Linked DNA regions of Caldivirga maquilingensis IC-167. Each later gene encodes a partner of the first gene's protein in a complex. Links are inferred from orthologs where the notes say so. Each region holds a gene or a part of one and is shown in the gene's direction. Other genes may lie near its edges. The genes, in order: CMAQ_RS05065 and CMAQ_RS09605.

Evidence for each region.
Region 2: the proteins of CMAQ_RS05065 (region 1) and CMAQ_RS09605 are in contact, whole or in part, in a crystal structure (PDB 7CNS), measured with the Thermococcus kodakarensis proteins. The link is inferred for Caldivirga maquilingensis IC-167 from one-to-one orthologs. Residues at the interface, in WP_011250200.1 of Thermococcus kodakarensis: Ile25, Ala28, Leu29, Ile32, Tyr33, Ala47, Gly48, Asn53, Ile54, Ala57, Glu60, Phe61, Leu62, Tyr99, Ser128, Glu129, Ser130, Asn145, Arg146, Glu147, Gly148, Gly149, Pro150, Ser151, Leu153, Tyr164, Leu201, Gly202, Asn203, Gly227; in WP_011250199.1 of Thermococcus kodakarensis: Arg6, Lys7, Ile8, Leu27, Gly28, Thr38, Arg58, Gly59, Lys60, Gly61, Ser62, Thr63, Val64, Ser66, Tyr67, Val68, Tyr70, Ala71, Lys74, Glu86, Ala87, Glu88, Thr89, Ile90, Ala92, Thr93, Ile96, Ile97.

Annotation. Positions count from the first base shown.
Region 1 is NC_009954.1:1,041,222-1,051,796, forward strand. The notes cover bases 3,078-6,011. They hold CMAQ_RS05065 (aconitase X catalytic domain-containing protein), read left to right. Parts: upstream 3,078-3,923; coding sequence 3,924-5,099; downstream 5,100-6,011. Other genes in these bases: CMAQ_RS05060 (TrpB-like pyridoxal phosphate-dependent enzyme), read right to left, coding at 3,078-3,808; CMAQ_RS05070 (hypothetical protein), read left to right, coding at 5,150-5,425; CMAQ_RS05075 (hypothetical protein), read left to right, coding at 5,432-5,893; CMAQ_RS05080 (class I SAM-dependent methyltransferase), read left to right, coding at 5,856-6,011. Also shown: CMAQ_RS05050 (hypothetical protein), read right to left, coding at 37-990; CMAQ_RS05055 (potassium channel family protein), read right to left, coding at 1,090-2,124; more of CMAQ_RS05060, read right to left, coding at 2,501-3,077; more of CMAQ_RS05080, read left to right, coding at 6,012-6,470; CMAQ_RS05085 (ATP-binding protein), read right to left, coding at 6,489-7,526; CMAQ_RS05090 (MFS transporter), read left to right, coding at 7,648-8,817; CMAQ_RS05095 (TIM barrel protein), read right to left, coding at 8,862-9,701; CCA tRNA nucleotidyltransferase, read right to left, coding at 9,763-10,575. UniProt on the Methanocaldococcus jannaschii protein: Component of a hydro-lyase that catalyzes the dehydration of mevalonate 5-phosphate (MVA5P) to form trans-anhydromevalonate 5-phosphate (tAHMP).
Region 2 is NC_009954.1:1,938,691-1,949,274, forward strand. What follows is about bases 530-3,472. They hold CMAQ_RS09605 (aconitase X swivel domain-containing protein), read left to right. Parts: upstream 530-1,758; coding sequence 1,759-2,187; downstream 2,188-3,472. Other genes in these bases: CMAQ_RS09600 (RtcB family protein), read left to right, coding at 530-1,693; CMAQ_RS09610 (hypothetical protein), read left to right, coding at 2,132-2,416; CMAQ_RS09615 (HesA/MoeB/ThiF family protein), read left to right, coding at 2,456-3,169; CMAQ_RS10490 (mechanosensitive ion channel family protein), read left to right, coding at 3,236-3,472. Outside these bases: more of CMAQ_RS09600, read left to right, coding at 239-529; more of CMAQ_RS10490, read left to right, coding at 3,473-4,186; CMAQ_RS09625 (succinate dehydrogenase/fumarate reductase flavoprotein subunit), read right to left, coding at 4,183-5,940; CMAQ_RS09630 (hypothetical protein), read left to right, coding at 6,061-6,510; CMAQ_RS09635 (orotidine 5'-phosphate decarboxylase / HUMPS family protein), read left to right, coding at 6,507-7,160; CMAQ_RS09645 (cob(I)yrinic acid a,c-diamide adenosyltransferase), read right to left, coding at 7,519-8,016; CMAQ_RS09650 (50S ribosomal protein L13), read right to left, coding at 8,180-8,719; CMAQ_RS09655 (Ig-like domain-containing protein), read left to right, coding at 8,880-10,292; CMAQ_RS09660 (hypothetical protein), read left to right, coding at 10,294-10,584. UniProt on the Methanocaldococcus jannaschii protein: Component of a hydro-lyase that catalyzes the dehydration of mevalonate 5-phosphate (MVA5P) to form trans-anhydromevalonate 5-phosphate (tAHMP).

The DNA of each region.
Region 1 (10,575 bases):
GCATTTGCCATGAATCACGGTGATCATCCACGTTTATTAACTGTGCGATGGATAATATGCTATGCCTTTAGTATAGTTTCTCAGCACGCTTACCATTAATGGATTTTGATCTATACCGAATCCGCAGCAGTCATTCCAAACCCATATACCTATGTACACCGGCTTTAACCCGCTCACTTGGTTTAAGACCTCTGCTAAATATACTGCCGGTGCAGTGCAATTCCAGTTAATGGGGATGCCTGGATTAGCTTGTGAGGCACTATACCAGGCGTTGGCGTCACATACCCTGAACCCAATTTCACCAATAATTAGCTTGAATCCAGCATCCTTAATGGTTTTAATGTTATTCATGAGGGATGGATTAACGATTATTGAGTATTTAGCGACATGAACATAAGAGTATATGTCATATCCCAGTATCGTTATATTAGCCTCCTTAGCGAAGTTAATCATTAACACTGGGTCCACGCAGCAGTCGTAGTAGTAGAATTGAGCCTCGGGTAATTGAGCCTCAAGCCACCTATATGTTTGGGCAAGCGTATTGAAGCATTGCTTATTATACAGGCATCCCCATTGTTCACTGAAACCAACGTAGAGCCCCTTACCGCTTGGGTCAATGGTCTTCAGGTAATTCACTATGTATGTTAAGTCACTGTAATTGAAGTAAACTGGGTTATTTAATCCTCCCCTATAAGTCCAATATGTTGGGTATAGTGCAATGAATACTTGATGATTAACACCAAGGTAATACTTAACTAACGCCAGTGAGTTATTAAGAGTCTCAAGACACATTACATTACCACTGCAGTAGTAAACAGTAACAATGCCGGCTAAGGCCCATTTAGGTATGGTTGTGTTAGGTATCCACGGTTCAATCCAAATGAAGATCCTGCCTCTTGCTAGTTGAGTATGCTTAACGTTGATCATTATGAGGGAGACTGATGCAATAATGATTACTACAATAATTAATATGAGGTACTTGATCCTCATACCTTCAATGCAACTTAGTGAGTTTTAAGGTTTACCCTCAATATTTATATTTCCATTAACTCCCCAGGTATACACTTAATTAAGGTTAGGCTGCTGCATCTACTTAATGTTCATTGATTTAATTATTATTAATTCATCACCTGGTTTAATAATTAGTTCATCACTTGGGCTTATTAACACCTCATTATTTCTGAGAACACCAATGAGTATTCCCGACTCATCTTCCCTCACCCTAATGAGGGCATCCTTGAAACTCAACCCAGTGTACTTGCTTGAGTTAATAACTAAGATTTCACTGTTACCTCTAAGTAGCCTCATTATTGCCTTTAATGATCCCCTATAAATGATTTCATTCGCCATAGCTATTGTTGTTAATGACCCCACGGCTATTGCTTCATCGGCTCCAGCCTTAAGTACATACTCCGCATTACCCTCATTGAGGAGCTCAGCCACTATGTAGAGGCTTGGGTTAATGCTCCTAGCCACCACAACCTCCATAAGTGTCCTAGCATCCGCTGAAGCAGAATCCCCCTGGGGTAGGATTATTAGTGATGATGCCTTATCAACATTAGCCCTAATTAAAGTATCCTTAAGCGTTGGGTTACCCTTAATGAATTCAACATCCTTAGGTAAGTTAGGTGGTTTTTCAAATTCACTTACGTAAACTATATCAATGAATTTACCTGACTCATCCATTAATTTAATCAAAGCCTTAATTAAGTTGATAGCCCTCTCAGGCTCACCCAGAATAACCACATGATTACCCTTACTGCTTGACTTCATACCACCCATCTTCTCCATAGCCCTCTCAGTTAATAAGGTGGCTATTGATGCTGTTAATATGCTTATTACCGCTATACCAATTGGCATTATAACCATATCCAAAACCCTACCCACAGTGGTTTGAGGAACAATATCCCCGTAACCCACGGTGGTTATAGTCTCCATGACGAACCAAATGGCATCGAAAAAGTTCCTAATACCAGGGTTATGACCATGCTCAACCAGATAAATGCCTAATGCACCTATGAACAACACAGCCATAAACATTAATATTACGTAAACTACTAGGCTTCTCAACACTCTCCTAATCCTCCTCATTAGCCTATACACATTCAATTGTATAATAGGCATACTAAACCCATAGTAGCATCCCCTCTAATAATGCTTAATTAGCGTTACCATTATAGAAACTTAACCTAACATTAAGCATCCTAGTATGAACCGGTGGTTTAGGTGACGGGAGAAGGAAAAGTGATGCGGCCGCCGGGATTTGAACCCGGGATCTGCGGCGTTCCACGCGGGCGGTGCGTCAAGGGTACTGCCTTATAGGCCTTTTAAACATTTCGTTAAGTACCCATAAACCTTTACCGCCTGCACTTTATTTCACAATAATGTTATTCAAGCGTTCCTTAGACTTCACTAAATTAGCCACAAACTTAATGAATATTACAAAGTGAAGCATTAAATTAGTTTAAGAACGGTTTATTACTAAGGTTTACCTTCATTGTTATGCCTTTCCAAACCCTAATACATCAGCGAAGTTACCTAAGTCAAGCAGGCCATGGCCACTGAAGCTAACTAATATGACTTTTCTTTCACCAGTTCTCTTGGCTTCATCAGCAATCTCCTTAATTACTGGTAGAGTATGCGCAGTCTCTGGTGCGGGTATGTAGCCTTCAACCTGTGCGAATACTTGAGCCATCTTAAACACGGTGTCCTGGTCATAATCCCTCCCCTCCACGTAACCCTTGCTCATTAAGTATGATAAGGTTGGGGCAACTGCATGATAACGCAACCCCCCTGCGTAAATGGGTGGTGGAATGAAGTCTGAGCCTATTGTGTACATCTTCAACTGTGGTAGAACCCTACCTGTGTCTGGGTCATCATACTTGTAGACGCCTTTAGTAACCTTAGGCACCTCAGAGGCGCCTACGGCGATATACCTCCGTCTAACCCTCCCGCTTCTGAGTTCATCACCCATGAATGGGTAAAAGGCCCCACCCCAATTACTACCACCACCCACTACCCCTATCATTACATCAGGGTCCTCGCCTATTAACTCAAGCTGCCTCTTAGCCTCAAGTCCAGCAACAGTCTTAAATAATATGTCAGTGTTTATAACACTGCCGACAACGTACTTACCACCATTATTAAGCGCGTACTCCGCGGCCTCGGTTATGGCTACACCTAGGCTACCTGGGTGATTGGGATTCTCCTTCAGTAGCCTCCTTCCGAATTCCGTTAATTCACTGGGGCTTGCATGAACGTCGGCTCCATACATCTGCATTTGGAACCTCCTAAGCGGCTTGGCGTTGTAGCTTGCCTTAACCATGAATATGTGTGCCTTAACCTTAAATAAGGCTGAAGCCAAGGCAACCGCAGCACCCCATTGCCCAGCCCCAGTCTCAGTGGTGACTAATCTCGCACCATCCTTAAGCGCATAGTAGACCCAGGCTAAGGCTGAGTTAATCTTATGACTCCCCGTGTAAGTATAACCCTCCATTTTAAGGTATATTTTAACTGGGGCATCCAAGTACTCCTCAAACCTCCTAGCCCTAATCAATGGTGTTGGTCTACCAACCTGGATATACCTTTCACGCACCTCATCAGGTATTTTAATGAATCTTTCCGTGGAGAATTCGAAGCCTAGGGGCTCAGAGGGTATGACTTTCTTAAGCAATTCAAGTCTCCTCCCATTATCAGGATCCTGAGGCGGTGGGAGTGGTTCAGGAAGATCAGCGAGTATATTGTACCAGTGATCTGGGATTTCATCTGGAGGTAGGTCTACCCTATACTGGCTTAGTGACTTACCCAAATAGTGACCACCTATGGGGTTTAGGTGGCTTGGTTTTTAAGTGTAAACCCAGGATTCACAGCCTGGAATGACCAGTGGGTGAGGATTTTTAAAGAGGCTTAATTGATTCAGTGAAGTGCATGTTAGTAGTGAGGATGAGAGGCTACTAAAGGAGGGTGGGTACTTGGCTAAGGCCCTGGAGACCGTTATTAAGGTTGGTGAGGCTGTTAAGGCTGATAGGCTGCTTGACGTTGACACAGTGCACGTTAGTGGTGTTAGCTACTTAACTATTGGTGACGCTGGCTTAGAGTTCCTTAGGGATATTTCAAGTAGTGGAGCCAGGTTCAGAGTCTTCACAACAGTTAACCCTGCTGGGGTTGAGTACGGTAACCTGAATCTACCTGTTAATGAGGCCTTTATTAGGAGGCAAATGGAGATTATTGATTACTTGAGAAGAATGGGTGCTAGCCTTTGGTTAACCTGCACCCCATATGAATTCATTAGGCCTCAACCCGGTTCAATACATGCATGGGGTGAATCCAATGCTATAGCCTACATTAACTCAGTTAATGACGCCTACACTGAGAAGCTTCCTGGGCCATTCACCATAATGATTGCCATAGCAGGTAAGGTACCTAGGTTTGGGCTCTACGTTGAGGAGAATAGGGTACCTAAGGTTATTGTTAAGGTTAATGCAAGGCTCACCCCAGTTAAGGCTGGGTTACTTGGAAGGATTACTGCAGGTAAGTTGAAGGGTGAAGTACCGTTTATTGATTACGATAATTGGGATAAGCAGTTACTTAAGTCATTCCTAGCCAGCTACGCAACCTACTCCCCAACCCCACTGGCCGTGATTAAGGGTATTAACCCTAATTGGCGTAGGTACTTAAGCATGGTTGATAAACCCGATTCAATAACCATTGATGATGCTGAGTTAAGGTATGAACAGCCCATTGAATACGATGCATTATTCATAGGATGCCCCCACGCAAGCCTAGAGGAGGTAATGAGCATTGTTAAGGTTCTTGAGAAGCATGGTTACAGGAGGTTGGCGAAACCCCTCATAGTGTCAACCTCAAGGTTCATTAAAAGCACCCTAAGCCCTGAATTAATTAATAAGCTTAAGGAGGCTAACGTATACTTAATCACCGATACCTGCCCCATGGTGTCACCTATACTTCAGGGGTTAGGTATTAGGAGTGTGGCAACGCCGTCGTCTAAGGCTATATTTTACCTACCTAGGCTGGTGAATGTTAACGCCATGCCATGCAGTATTGAGGATTGTTTAGAAAGTGAATTAAGCAACCACTGATACCTTATTTTTACATATAAGTCTTTTAAAAAAGCAGTGAGTACAGGGTCGTGGTACTACTTAGGTACAGGTGCCCCTACTGTGGGGGTAGGTTAGTAATGTTTAGTGAGGGTGATGCAATAGTGGTTGGATGCAGTGAATGCGGCATATATGTGATTGTTGATGCTGAGGAGGCTATTAATGAGGTTAGGACTGATAACGTGGGTAAACCCATGGAGAAGGCTTTAGCTAGGAAACTATATAAGAAGTATCTAATGTACTCCGTTAAGGCCATGGCTAGGAGGGAGAACGCTAAAAGTATTAATAATTCCCCAAAGGATAGGTGACCAGTGGTGGAGATTAACGCCAGTGAGGATTATGCTAAGAAAATGAGGGCATTTCTACTTGAGCTTTCCAATAGGTTAGGCGTTAGCTTAAACTGGGTTATTGACGTGTACTACTGGCTTTCAGACAACATTAAGTCGAGGGAGTTTCAATTGGAGCATGAAACCGATAAGCCAACTAGGGCTGAGATAATAAGGGTTTTCGATAATGGTGAGGAGGTTATTGGAGTTAGGTTAAGGTTCTCCTCAGACAGTAGGAGGAATGAATACTACTACACCACGGTGGGTAGGTATGGGGCTAAGTGCACTTGTGAACGCAATATGATTAATGGTAAAGTATGCAAGCACATAGTGGCTGGTTTAATATTAATGAACGTGATTAACGTTTTAAAATACAGTAGGGTGATTAATTTAAGTAACTATGAATGGCTTAATGAGGGAAGTAAAGGAAGCCTACGAGAGGATAGCTGAGGTTTATGGGGAATCAAGGAGGAGTCCATGGGTCTCAGTTTTCAATAAGTTACCTGTTAGGCAATATGGGGTGGTTATTGATGTTGGCTGCGGAAATAGTTCCAACACACGTTATGCAGTCTCAGTGATTCAGCATAGACTCTACGTGGCCTGCGACGTGGCATATAACATGGTTAAGAACCTCCATGATGAGTTAGGGGGTGAAGTCGAGTACATTAACTGTGACGCCAGGCTACTGCCCCTTAGATCCTCGTCAGTAGACCTTTACATAACCATAGCCATGCTTCACCACTTAAGCAGAAGTGATAGGGATTCAGCGTATGCCGAGGCTAGGAGGGTATTGAAGAATGGTGGAGTATTCCTGGCTACAGTATGGGGTTGCGGTAATGCCGACTGTGATAAGGTTATTAAGTGGTCATGGGGCCTTAAGGAACCTGTCAACAGGTACTACCACTTATTCACTAAGGGTGAATTGGATAGCGAGGTGTCGGTTAACTTAAGGATTATGCTTACGGATGAAGTACACATTGGGCGTAGGGTTAATTACCTAGTCTTAGCTGTGAGGGAAAATACCTAGTTGCTTAATTATTCCCCATTAAGTCGATACTACAGAATACACTACATTACTTAAGTTAATGCGTCTCACTAATTCATAATTATGAACCTCAGCAATAATGTACTTATCCTTAGCTAACTCAGCCAGTAGACTCATTAAGACGTCCCATGTTTCATTACTCATGCAGTAATCTAAATTATCCACCAGGAGTATATCACCTCTATTCATGAGCATCACCTGGGTTGAAACAGCCAGAATAGTCCTAAGGTGACATGGTAACGGTGCCCCAATCCTGTAGTTACCTTTACTATCCCTGAAGCCTAAGGCTACATTACCATTAAATAAACCAACCCTAAGGGATCTGTAACCAAGCTTAGCCATAGCCTTCCTAAGTAATCCAACATCACTATCAAACCTGGGGTTCATGAAAATCTCAGCCAAGGCCCTAATAACCCCATCCCCATTCCTACCAATGTTATCAACATGGCTTAAGGACTGCTCCTTACCATCATACTCAAAGTAGGGGCCTAGCATATGAACCCTATGATTCATTAACTCACCCCTAATTAAACCCATTAATACCCTTGAGGACTCCAAGGCATCCTCATTACTACTTATTAATACTGATGCCTCCCCCTCAGGTACCCTTAAGGCATCTTCACTGATAAGGCTCCATGCATCAGCCACAGGGGCTTCAATGGGGTGGGTTATCATTGACCTTGAGTCATCAGCCTCAAGAACAAGTAAAGCCTTATCACTGGTCTTAATAATCTGCCTAAGTGACTTACCGTTGTACTCAATTACATACTCCAAGTGGGCTTCAGGATCCTTCAACTCAAGCCCAGTCACCTTGCCGGCTGATTCATCATTAATTCTAACCCTAACCATTATGCTGACTTTACCAAGCCAATTAATCTTAGACTTAGCGTTAACACCCATGTTGGAGAATGTGTTCCAAAGTATGTTAATTAACCTAGATTTACCTGAACCAGGGGCTCCAGTAATTAAGGTTACCGGCATTAGGTTAATCGTAGCTGAGACACCACCCTCCTCCTCAACACTTAAGCTGACTATCATTGGTTAAAAGGGTTTATGAGCCTTTAAATGCATTAAACTAAGGGATGAGGCGTAACTTAGTTTATTCCCAAGTAAAGCTCACGTTAAATATTTTAAATATTGTTAAGTTCAGTGAAGTGAAATGAGTTCAACAATAAATAAGATTGCGCTACTTAATGGGATGAGGACGCTTGGTTTCTCCCTCATCTGGCCGTACATAGGCTTAATATTGTATAAGTTGGGTTTACCATTCTGGTTAATCGGCATTTACTATAGTGCTCAGATGCTGGTTAACATTGTTTCACAGGTAATTGGTGGTGTTTTAACAGATATCATGGGTAGGGTTAAATTAATGCTTATTGGTAACATTGGGTCAAGTATGGTTCTCATATTAACTTACCTCCTAATTAGGTTTAATACCATGATAGTGATGGTATTACTGTTGGCTCAGTCATTATTCAACAGTATGTTTGCTGTGGCTAGTTCAACCATTGTAGGTGACCTTGAGAGAGGGTTAGGTAATTTAATTAGGGCCTACTCCAGGATTAGGGTGGGGGCTAATGCTGGTTGGGCCATTGGTCCATTAATAAGTGGTTACGTAATGTATTACTTGGGTTATAGTTACGTGTTCTTAATAACGGCATTAATTGCATTAGCCTCAACACCATTAATATTAATGCTAAGGGGATTAGAGAGGAAGGTGGTATCGTTTAGGTTAATTAGGGTTAATGCCCCATTTGCCCTATTCCTAATACCAACAATACTCCTCTTCTCAACAATGGGGTTACTTGGCTTCGCCTTAACAACATACTATAACGTTGTGAAGCATATTGAGATCTCAGACATAGGGCTTGTATACGCTCTTAACGGATTCATGGTTGTTGCCCTACAGGATAGGGTCGGTGGCTTCATATCAAGGAGGGATATTAGGTATTGGCTTGTTTACGGTTCATTAATCTACTATATTTCATATGGTGTAATATTCATGGTAAGTAACATCTATGAGGCATTACTGGACATGGCACTGGTAACCACGGGTGAAATCATTGTCTCACCCATAGTTCAGGCAATAGCCATGAATATGGCTGAAAGCGATAAGAGGGGCCAGTACATGGGTGTCTTCGGTTTAGCATCCAACATTGGTAGAACCATGGGTTCAGTAATGTCCAGTGAGGCTATGCAGTATATGATTAATAACCCGATCCTACTATGGCAATCCTTATCATCCCCAGCCCTAGTGGCTTCATTAATCTACCTAAGCCTATTTAAGGTTAACCGTAGGTTAATCAATATGACTAGGCAGCTTCATTAAGCGTGAGTCCTCGTTACTCATCCTATTAAGCCTAGGTTAATTACCTAAGCCATGGTGTTGCCGTACTTAAGTAGCATATCCCTCATTTTTAATGCATCCTGCTCCAGTAGGGGTGATTCACATATTATTGTTATATCCAAATCCTCCTTAGCCAATTCCTGGGCTAAAGGTTCAAAGGGTGGGTTATTAGTGTCTATTGGTTCATGTTCATCAACCCACTCCCCCCTCCTATACTTAACGGCGGTGAAGTGGGTGTGCATTGGTTGATTACCGAAGTACTCCCTCCACATGTTTAATATAGCCTTATAATCTATACTTCCCCCATTCCTAGCATATATGTGTCCCCAATCCACCACAGCCACCACTTGAGGGTTATTGATCTCCTTAACAAGCTTAAAAGTCTCCTCAAGTCCACCGAATTGGCTCCTCCTAGCCATTACCTCTAAGCCAAGTTTAACGTGGCTAATCCCCTCCTTACCCATTAATTCAATTACCCTCATTACGGATTCCCTCACTGCATTATAGCATCCCTCAGGGCCTAATTTACCGTAGTAGGCTGGGTGGAAGACCACTACCGTAGCCCCCATAGCCTCCCCCCTCTCCAGGGATTCCATCAGCCTCTTAATGCTTGCCTCAACGGTACTATCCTTATCACTGCATAGGTTTATGAAGTATGGTGCGTGAATCGATAACCTAACCCCAATTTCCCTAGCCAATTTCCCAGCATTCTCAGCGTCAGTGATACTCATTCTAACTCCCCTAACGAACTCAACCTCCATGGCGTTTAACCCAATATCTTTAACATACTTAATCCCATCCAATGTACTCCTCTTACCCTTTAAACCCATTGGTACTCCAGCCGGCCCCACGTAGACTTTAGCCATTTAGGCAAATTCAGGCTTTGTACTTTTAATTATTTTGCCCGAGACGCATTAAGGGTAGTTGTTAGGTAAGCCAGTGAGGCCTCTTACCCATGAAGGTTAACGCAATGCCCCTTAACTCCACTGGTAGCTCATTAACTTGACTAGCATCACGTAGTAAAACTACACGACCCTTAAGTAGGGAATCCTTAACAACACTGCCTCTAACAGTCTTAAGACTCTTGGCCACGGCTTCCTTAATACTCTTAATCCTTCTAGGCCTAATCACAAACCACCTTCCATTCCTTATGAATGGGCCAACCACATTACTGGCGTTAAGGTACTTCTCAATGAATGCCTCAGCCTCATCAGTCCAAACAGGGGGACCCATGTGTATTTCATACTCAGGTAACTCAGGTTCCTCAACAGTAAGCATTACTACAATGTAATTGTCCTGCGGCGTATAGAGGCCTATGTCAATTGGTTTAAAGCCACTGCTACTCACAGTACTCCATATTGTTGATGCAATCCTCCTTAATTGACCCCAAATAATATCCTCCACGTAACCCTTAGGGTACTCACCATACAGGATTAATGTTGGTGTGGTTAGTGTTAATGATTCTGAGGGTGATTGAGCACTGTTGGTGAAGAAAACCATGCTTGGTTTCTTAAGGAAACGCCTGGATGCTGCTATGAAGATCGCCATTGAGTCTAGGGAGACGGCTGCAGCAGCATTCCTACCTGGGTCAACTGGATCAATGACAACTAATGGTGCATTAAAGTTAACTTGCTTTGATGGTTCAAGAATTATCTTAACCTTGAATGGGATCCACCTTGAGGCTGCCTTAAGAGTATTTATGAAGCCCCCGTAGGCTAACGTGATTAATTCAGTCAAGTA
Region 2 (10,584 bases), 890 kb from region 1 along the record:
TAAATGAATTCAGTCACAGATTCACTAATGTTTTAACAATAATAACTTAGCATTAGTTATAATATAGGTTCATGTTATCACATTATCTATAATTATAAACTAGGTATAAGGCACAAAATCATAGCGGTTTAAGCGGAGTCAATTTAAGTACTCATGCAGATAAGCCAATAGTGCTTAAGTTAAGCTCAGGGGTAAAAAGATTTAAAACCACTGAACTATGGATTATTGAATTGATAATATGGTTCCACCTTTAAGAAAAATAGATAGGCTCATTTGGGAAATACCTAAGACGTATAAACCATGCATGAAGGTTCCAGCTAGGATATTTGCTGATGAGTCATTAATAGAGAAAATGAAGACTGATTCAACACTTGAGCAGGCAGCTAACGTGGCTTGCTTACCTGGGGTATATAAGTATAGTATAGCATTACCCGACGCGCACCAGGGCTACGGCTTCCCAGTGGGTGGTGTGGCTGCTGTGGATTCGAATCAAGGTACAATAAGCCCAGGGGGAATAGGTTATGATATTAATTGCGGTGTTAGGGTGCTTAGGACTGATTTAACTGAGAATGAGGTGAGGCCTAGGTTGAGGGAACTTGTGAACACAATCTTTGAACTGGCACCGGCTGGTGTTGGTGAGACCGGTAAACTGCACTTACCTGTATCTGAGCTTAATAAGGTGCTTGATGAGGGTGTGGACTGGGCTATTAGGAATGGTTACGGTTGGACTGATGATAAGGAGTACATTGAGCAGAACGGTAGTTGGGACTTCGCGGATTCAAGTAAGGTTAGCCAGAGGGCTAAGGAGAGGGGGAAGGACGAGATTGGAACCATTGGGTCAGGTAACCACTTCATTGAGATTCAGGTGGTTGATAAGATATTTAACCCTGATGTGGCCAAGGTCTTCGGCATAGAGAAGGAGGGGCAGGTACTAGTCATGATTCACTCAGGTTCAAGGGGATTAGGACACCAGGTGGCTACGGATTACATTAAGGTTGCTGAAAGCAAAATGAGACAATGGGGCCTCTACCTACCTGATAGGGAATTAGCAGCCTTACCGTTAACGGCAAGGGAGGCGCAGGACTACTTACACGCAATGGCTGCCGCAGCCAACTACGCATGGACTAATAGACATTTATTAATGCATTGGGTTAGGGAGTCCTTTAAGAGGGTTTTCGGAAGGGACCCTGATAAATTAGGCATGAGGATAATCTATGATGTTGCTCATAATATAGCTAAGTTTGAGGAGCATGTAGTGGATGATGAGGGTCATAGGGCTAAGGTTTGGGTGCATAGGAAGGGGGCTACTAGAGCCTTCCCAGCGGGTAGGGAGGAGATACCTAAGGTGTATAGGGGGATCGGGCAACCAGTCCTAATACCTGGAAGCATGGGTACGGGCTCATATATTCTCGTCGGCTTTGAGAAATCAATGCAGTTAACCTTCGGTACAGCCCCACATGGGGCTGGTAGACAGATGAGCAGATCAGCGGCCGTTAGAAGTCTACCACCAAGTAAGGTTAAGGCGGCTTTGGAGTCAAGGGGAATTATTATTAGGAGCGCTGAATCAGAGATAATAAGTGAGGAGGCCCCCGAGGCCTATAAGAATGTCGATGTTGTGGCTGAGGTTTCTGATGCATTAGGCTTAGCTAAGAAGGTTGTTAGAATGAGGCCAATAGGGGTTGTTAAGGGTTGAAATTTAATCATAGGCACCAGTATCTTGATCGGGACTAAAATAAACCTTATTAATACGCTATATTAATGAGGCAGGTGCGTGCGCTTAAGGGTAATACCGTCCACGGTAATGGTGTTGTATCAGGGGAGTTAATTGCCATTAATACACCAATATCATTCCTAGGTGATGTTGATGGTGCCAGGGGTATTGTTAAGGTTAAGGGGATGGAAATCAATATAGCTGGTAAGATCCTTGCATTACCATACTCCACCGGTTCAACGGTGGGTCCATACGTAATGTATAAGTTAGCTAAGTACGGTAAGGCGCCATTAGCCATACTCACCATTAAGCCTGACACATTAGTACTGGTTGGGTCAATTATGGCTAACATACCCTTAGTAATTAATATTCCTGAGGAAATACTTAACTACAGTGGATGCGTAATTGAGGTGAACCTAAATGAGTCAACAGTACTCATCCCAGATGAGTGCAAGGTTAGCAATGCTACTGCTTAGGGAATTAGCCTACAGGGGTGGTAAAGCCAGGTTAAAGTACCTGAAGGTTTATAGGACAATACTTGAGTGGGGTGGGGGGGATTACGCAGCGTATATACTTAATAGGCTTAAGGATGGTTCATTAATTAAAATTGACGGCAACTACATAATACTCACTGCAACTATCCAACCCAGTAGCCCCACTAGGCTTGAGAGAGAGGCTAGGGAAATGCTGATTAGGGGGATATGAGAGATACGTTTATTTCACTGCGTTAATTCGCTTTTATTAATGATTAGTAGTGATAGGTATATTAGGCAGTTACCCTTACTGGGCATTGAGGGTCAAAGGAGACTCAGTAATAGTAGTGCATTAGTGGTGGGGTTAGGTGGATTAGGTTCATTAGCATCAATGTACCTGGCTGGTGCAGGGGTTGGTAGGCTTATTCTCGTTGATTTCGACACAGTCAGTATAAGTGACCTACATAGGCAACTCCTATACACTACTAGGGATATTGGTAAGAGCAAGGTTGAGGTGGCTGAGAGGAGGCTGAGGGAAATTAACCCAGAGGTTAAAATTGAGGCTCATCAAACGGTGTTAACGAAGAATGAGGAGGCTGAGGAATTAGTAGCCTCAGTGGACGTTATAGTATTGGCTGTTGATAATATGAAGACTAGGGTTGATGTTGATGAATTAGCCGCTAAGTACAGTAAACCAATAGTTAATGGTGGTGTTGATGGGTGGTTTGGATTAGTAACCACGGTGGTGCCCGGTAAGACACCGCGGCTAGCTGAAATACTGAACATAAGAGGCCTAAACCCAGTATCATGTGTAGAAGGCTTATGTAACGCAGTAATAGGCCCAACAGTAGGTGTAGTTGCATCCTGGCAGGCATTGGATGCGTTAAGAATACTTGCTGGATTAGAGCCAACGCTGGCCGGTAAGCTACTTGTAATAGATTCAAGTAAGGGAATGATTGAAATCATACCCATCTCCAGTCCTTAGGGGTTCAGATTCAAATAGTGTTCTAAATAATAAGGTAAATAAATCCCTCGATTGATAAAGGAATTAATGAAAGCTAGTGGTAATCAAGTGAGGCAGGGGCCGCCTTTATCATCAGTGTTAAGTAAAATAGTTAAGAGCTGGATTCCAATAATAATAGCAGGCATTGTGGTTTACATAATCTATCACTTAACCATCTACACGTTTAATGTTTCCCCGCGGTTAGCCTACTTAAGGAATTATGAGTACTTGATTAGGCTTTCACTGGTGTTAATAATAGGTTCAGTGTTAATACTCACGACCGGTAGGGAGATAACTAAGGCTCTTTACCCGTATGATCCACATACAGCCACTGTCCTTAAGTTCACGCTTCAATTCCTAATAGCGCTAGCCGTTATAGTATTCGTAACCGCAAGCATAGTTCAATATAGCCCAGCCGCCGCAGCCCTAAGCGGTACAGTAATAGGCCTAGTGCTTGGTCTAGCCTTCCAACAAACCCTTAACGACATAATATCAGGCTTCGTACTGCTTGTATCTAAACCCTTTAAACCAGGGGAGAGGATAACTTTCTTAACTTGGCGTTACGGATTACTTAGAGCCATGTACCCCACAGAGGGTACTCCAAATGGTTTTACCGGAACCATAATTGACATGGGGTTAATGTACACGACTATTGTACTTGATAACGGTGAAGTGGCTAAGGTACCTAATTCTGTTCTTAAGGACTCAATGATAATTAGTAAAAGTGATGCCAAGTACCATGCAGTTAGGGTTAGGCTTGATTTACCTGTTAAAATATCTGTAAGTGAATTCGAGAACGCCTTGAGGGAATTACTGATTGATGATGGTGTTAAGGACGTTAAGGTGTTGGCTGAGGAGACTTGGCAGCAGCTTGAAACATATCAAGTAGCCGTAGTGGCTTATGGTGATTCCAGGATGAGTATGGAGGAGTTGAAGAGCCTAGTGTTAAAGAGGGCTATTGAGGTTAGGAGTAAATTAAGCCAACAACGATCAAACTAATACTTCCTCTCCTCAGGTTTCCAACGAGTTATCTTAACCGGTGAGTAACTTATTCTAGGCTTATCTCCTGCCGTGTAGAAGAGTAGAGTGTGCTTAAGCCAATTGGCATCATCCCTCTTGGGGTAATCTAACCTATAGTGTGCACCCCTTGACTCAGTCCTATTTAATGCAGCTATCGTTATTAACTCGGCTTGCTCAAGTAGGAAGTCTAATTCCAGGATGTCTTTAAGGTTCTGGTTATATATCCTGCCGTCATCCTCAAGCCTAACCTTAGTAAACCTCTCCCTAAGCCTCTTAATGCTTGTGTAAGCCTCCTCAAGGGTGCTTTTATCTCTAAACACGTAAACGTTATTATCCATTGTTGAATTCATCTCAGCCTTAATTTCATATGGATTCTCACCCCCAACCTCCTTATGAATTAACTTATCGAATATCCTACTCTCCTCCCTAGATGCCAGGTCCTTGATTGATCCATCGAACTCCGGTTCAGATGCATTAAGGGCATACTGTGCTGCTAATGCTCCAGTTATCCTACCCCAGACTAAGCATTCTGATAGTGAGTTACTGCCTAGCCTATTAGCACCATGAACACTTATAGATGCTGCCTCACCTGCTGTCCAAAGGTTAGGTACCCTTGTTGTTGTTTCATCAAGCATTACTTGCCCATTAATATCAGCGTGTATTCCACCCATCATGTAGTGCATTGCTGGTCTAACTGGAATAGGTTCATTTACTGGATCGATTCCAAGAGTCTTCATGGCTATTTCCCTAATCATAGGTAACCTACTTTCAATTCTCTCCTCACCCAAGTGCCTTAAATCAAGCAACACGTAGCATAGGCCTGTTTCCTCATCAATGAAACCCCTACCCTCCATGCACTCCGTCACTATGGCCCTACTAACTATGTCCCTTGGAGCCAACTCCATCCTACTTGGTGCATACCTCTTCATAAACCTCTCCCCCTCCTTATTAATCAAGTAACCACCCTCACCCCTAGCCCCCTCAGTTATCAGTATACCGTTCGGGACTAGGGCAGTTGGGTGGAATTGAGGGAATTCAAAGTCCTTAAGCGGTATCCCAGCCCTATAGGCTAGTGAATACCCATCCCCCGTGGATGAGTGAGCCATTGTGGTGAAGCCGTACACCCTACCATTACCACCCGTGGCTATTATACCTACCTTAGCGAGGAACACCTTAAATTCCCCAGTCTTAAGGTCAATTACCGTGAACCCCTTGAAGACCCCATTCTGCATAATCATTGATGTGGCAAAGTGCTCATGAAACATCTCAACGTTCTTAAACCTAAGCGTATTATCATATAGAGTACTTAATAGGAAGAAACCACTCTTATCCTGGGCGAAGGTTGTCCTCGGTATAGTCATTCCACCGAAGGGTCTTTGAAGAATCCTACCCTGAGCATCCCTAGACCATGGGACGCCTAAATGATCCATGAAGATTATTTCCTTAGGAGCCTCCCTAACTAAAACCTCAACCGCATCTTGATCAGCCAGGAAGTCACTGCCCTTAACGGTATCGTAGGCATGTAGGTCTATATTATCCCCATTATCCTTAGGATACAGGACCGCACTCGCACCACCCTCCGCGGAGACTGAGTGGCTTCTCATGGCTTGAACCTTAGATATGACGGCTATCCTAAGCTTACCATTACTAACCCTAGCGGCCTCGAAGGCTGCCCTTAAGCCAGCTAACCCAGAGCCAAGAATCACTATGTCGTACTTCAATACTTCAACCATGCATTCAGTAATTAGCTTGGATTTTATAAATCTTATCATTTCACAATTGTTGAATTTGCCTGCTTAACCTTAGTTTTAATGACTTAAATTTTATTAACTGAGGTGTGTAGACTGCATAATATGGAGTCTCAAGCTGATAACACTGGTGGTGACTTAGAGGTAATGTACTTTGCATCGCTGAACGATTTCATGAATTACATAGATAACCAGATTAACTCCCTTGAGGAGACCATTAACTTAATTGAGAAGAACATTGCACAAATTGAACCAAGGTTAGTAGGCTTCCAGTCGCTTCTAAATATTATTAAGAAGCTTGTGGGTAATGAGAACATAATGCTAACTCCAGCAATAGAGGTTACTGGGCTTAAGATAATAGTTGATCCTAAGCCCATTGATGAGTACGACGTACTTAAGGAGTCCGTTGACTCCATGAAGGATAAGTTAACAGTGTTGAAGAAGGTTAGGGAATTAATAAGAACAATAATAGCCTCCACTAAACTAGACGTACCAATATTAGTACAGACTAGGGCTGGGGTCCCAATTAAGATGCTAATAGGTGTAAGTAAATGAAACTACAGGTGGCATTGGATTTAACAAACCTAGATGCTGCCGTTGACTTGGCTAGGAGACTTCATAGGGGTGGGTTGATTGATGTTATTGAGGTTGGTACACCATTAATAAAGGCCTACGGCATGTATGCTGTATCAAGAATGAGGGTCTGCTGCCCCTCGGCGCTAATATTCGCCGACTTAAAGACAATGGACGCTGGTAGAATTGAGGTGAGGTTAGCCTCAGAGAATGGTGCAAACATGGCCAGTGTATTGGCCGCTGCCCCAGTGGATACTATAAGGGAATTCAGTGATGAGGCCAGGAAACTGGGCTTAAGCACCGTGGTTGACTTCATAGGGGTGGTTAACGTTGAGGAGAGGGTTAAGGAGGTTCTTAATGCAGCTAAGGTTGATTACATAGGCCTCCACGTGGGTATTGACGTACAGGACTCTAGGAAAGTTAACGCTGAGGTACTTATCGATGAAGCCGAGTCAATAAAGAGGAAGTATAATGTTGGGGTTACCCTGGCAGGTGGTGTTGACGCTGGAACAGCCCTTAAATTAAGGGGAAGGGACATTGATATAGTTGTAGTTGGTAGAGCCATAACCTCAGCTGAGAAGCCGGAGGGTGTGGCTAGGGAAATTAGAAGAAACCTAGGACTAATGCAGTGAACATAGTCTTATGATTTGATCTTAAAATAATATACACATTATGGTATCATAATATTTAATTAACAAATTGATTACTTAGCCGTGTTTAATTCCGTGAACCTTAACCACTGAGTTAAGTATCCATCACCTCATTTTATTGAAGAGTAATAATTATTCCTAATACTTAATTATTACTCATGGTAATTTTTTCTTCGGGATAGAGGAAGTGGGCCCGCCGGGATTTGAACCCGGGACCTTCCGGTTATGAGCCGGACGCTCCACCATGCTGAGCTACGGGCCCTATTAACCTATGGTTGCCTAAGACTTTTTAACTTTTACCTCAGTGGCTTTTTAAACCATTCCCTTAATTAAGCATGATTCACCACTCAAGGCCCATGACTCCCACAATACCCTTATCATAGTAATGCTTAACAGGCTTAAACTCAGTTACTAGGTCGGCTAACTCAAGGAATTCACTTGGTGCATTACGGCCTGTTAAAACGACGTTAACCTCATTGGGTAGCTTCCTTAAGCCATCAATAACTTCACGACTAGTCATTAACCCACCGTTAACTGCATTGTTAACCTCATCCAATACTAGTAGGAAGGGTTTAATCATAATGCTCCTTTCAATAGCCTTGTTGAAAACATCCCTAGGGGTCCTTAAGGCTTCCTCACTCATGTAATACACCTCAACCAGATCACTCATCTTAAGTAATGCCGAGTATTCACCAACCCACTGTCCTCTGTAAATTAGGGTCTTCATAACGTGTGCAACTATTGACCTTAATCCATGGCCGTAAGCCCTCAGCACCAGGCCTAATGCTGCAGTGGTCTTACCCTTACCATCACCAGTGTAGACTAGTATTAAACCCATAGACTGGGTATAATAATCAGTGGTATATAAGGCATAAGCTTTAATGAAGCGGTAGCTACTATTTCTCATAATTAATAATCCTCTACTTAAGTAATTTATTTAGCTATAATGTAATGGGAAGGCAAACCCATGGTGATGAATTAAAAAGCGTAAGGGCAATGATTTATTGCTTATTACTCTCAGCCTTAGTGCTCATGCTTTGTCCCTTCCTCCATGCCTCATGCTCACTAGGTTCAATACTGGCCCAAATCTCCTCAAGGGTAACGTACTTTAAACCAGGCCTAAGCCTGAGCATTGAGCCTGGAATCACGTAAGCCGCCTTACCGCTGTATTCACTTGGTACACCCATGAATATTCTAATCCTCTTCAAGGCTGACTTACCCTTACTCCTCTTATACGGAAGCATACCCCTAATAATTCTCCTAAGGATCCTATCCGGCCTCCTAGGCCACTTTGGCCCAACCTTCTCTGGGTTATAATGAGTCCTTATCTCACTCATTCTCCTCTTAAACCAATCAATAACCATGTTCCTATCCCCTGTTACCACAGCCTTCTCAGCGTTAATTATTATAACCCTCTTACCCTGTAGTGCTAATTTAGCAACCACGGTTGCTAACCTTCCTGCAACGTGGTTTGATGCATCAATCACTACCTCATTTTCCTTGGGTAATTCACCCTTATTAAGCACCTTAACCTCACTCATAACTTAACCGAGGCACACTGGTGGGGGGCCTTTTAAATAATTTGCACCATGATTAATGCTAAGCCCAGGGATTCATCATAATTTTCCATTATTCAGCGTCAGTGAAGTTGAATTAAATGTTAAAAGCTTAAATAACCCTATAGGGGAATATAAGCGTATTATGTTTAACTTAAGGAAAGGGCAGATGAGCGCCATTGAGGCCATAGTTATTGTAGTTGTTATTGTATTAATGGTAATAGTATTCATTAGACTAATCCCCAGTTACCTACCCACGGCAGGCAGTGAGGTTAATACACTTCAATTAAACGCCCTGGCTCAAAGCCTACTAAACTACATTATCACTAATCCAGGTAATCCAGTTTACTGGGGTCAGAATGCAAGCCTAATGAATGCCTTTGGCCTAGCCTCATTTAACTCACCCTACTCCCTTGATCCATTTAAGGTACTTCAATTAGTATTCTGGGACTATGCGAATAATGCCAGTGTAGCCGTATCGCCAGGCAATATTAGGGGTTACTGCAGTATTAATCAAATAAATGGTGTGGGTTTCCAACAATTCCTAAGCCAGTACGGTATTAGCTACGTAACCTTGAATTACCTCTGGTTATTCACTGTTGGTTACCCAACGAACTGGGTGATTAGTTATAATCAGGTTAAGCAACTTCTTGGTTTAGGTAATAGTTATGACTTCGTTATTGTAATTCACCCACTCTACATGATTAGGGTAATTAACTTAACCTCAAACATAGCCTACATTAAGGTTACCGACTACTCCACCGGTGTAGCAATACCTAATGCGACGGTTACCGTGCAGTACTTTATAACATCACTGGCATCTAATAATGCTGTCTTTTACCAGGGTTACTCATCAGGAATAACCAACTCTAATGGGGTGGCTTCAATCAGCTTACCCGTAGCCTTTAACCCAAGTAATTACTACTACATGGTTATTACAGCGCAGACAGCTGGGTTGAAGGACTACGCCTACTACCAATACCCTGCTATTCAAATACCATTACTAACCGTTGGCATAGTACCCTTAATTAACAGTAATGGGTATAGCGTAGTATTCGCTGACCCACACATATTCACTAACTGCCTACTGGGGGTGAGTTTAAGTAATCCAAGTCAGTCTGCATTAGGTTTAAGGGTAGTTGCGGTATATAAGTCAATATATAATTTCACAACAATGAGCATTAACTTCACCTTTAACCCATCTAGGGGTAGTAATAGTTACCCAGTTTCATGCACGATCTTAAGTAGTAGTAATCCTCCTAATTACTCAGCCTGCTACTGGAACCTACCCAGCACACCCATGCTTCTACTGGTTTGGATTCAGAGGAATAGCCAAGGCCAAAGTGGCTCAGTACCCTTAAGTCAATTACTGGTAATACCCTTAGGCTATAACCCGGACTTATACTTAGTGAATAGGACAATAATCTTCGGTTACCCAGTTAAGTACGCACCCACTGGTGTGTCTAGGGCTTTAGTCTACATTGGTGATGCAGCCTACGTGATTAAGCTTTACCTATACTATAGGGGTAACGCCTTCAGCGGATTAGGGGTGAGTTAAATTGAGGGGGCAGGCAGTAGTGCTCATAGCGTTAGTAATAGTCCTAGCTGCACTAGCCCTAGCCGTAGTGTTCAGGGTATTTGCAATGGCCCCAGCCTATGTTTACCAGAGGAGCATATACTACGTCTTCAAGTATAACCCACTCCTAGTGACTCAAGGCTTAGCATTAAGCATGAATACTGCGGTTTACTCATTTGCAGTGAACTTTAGTAGGTATATGGTTAACTACGGTGTAACAATGTACCTTCACGTACTGGCTGGGTGGACACCATTACCAACATCATTACTCAGC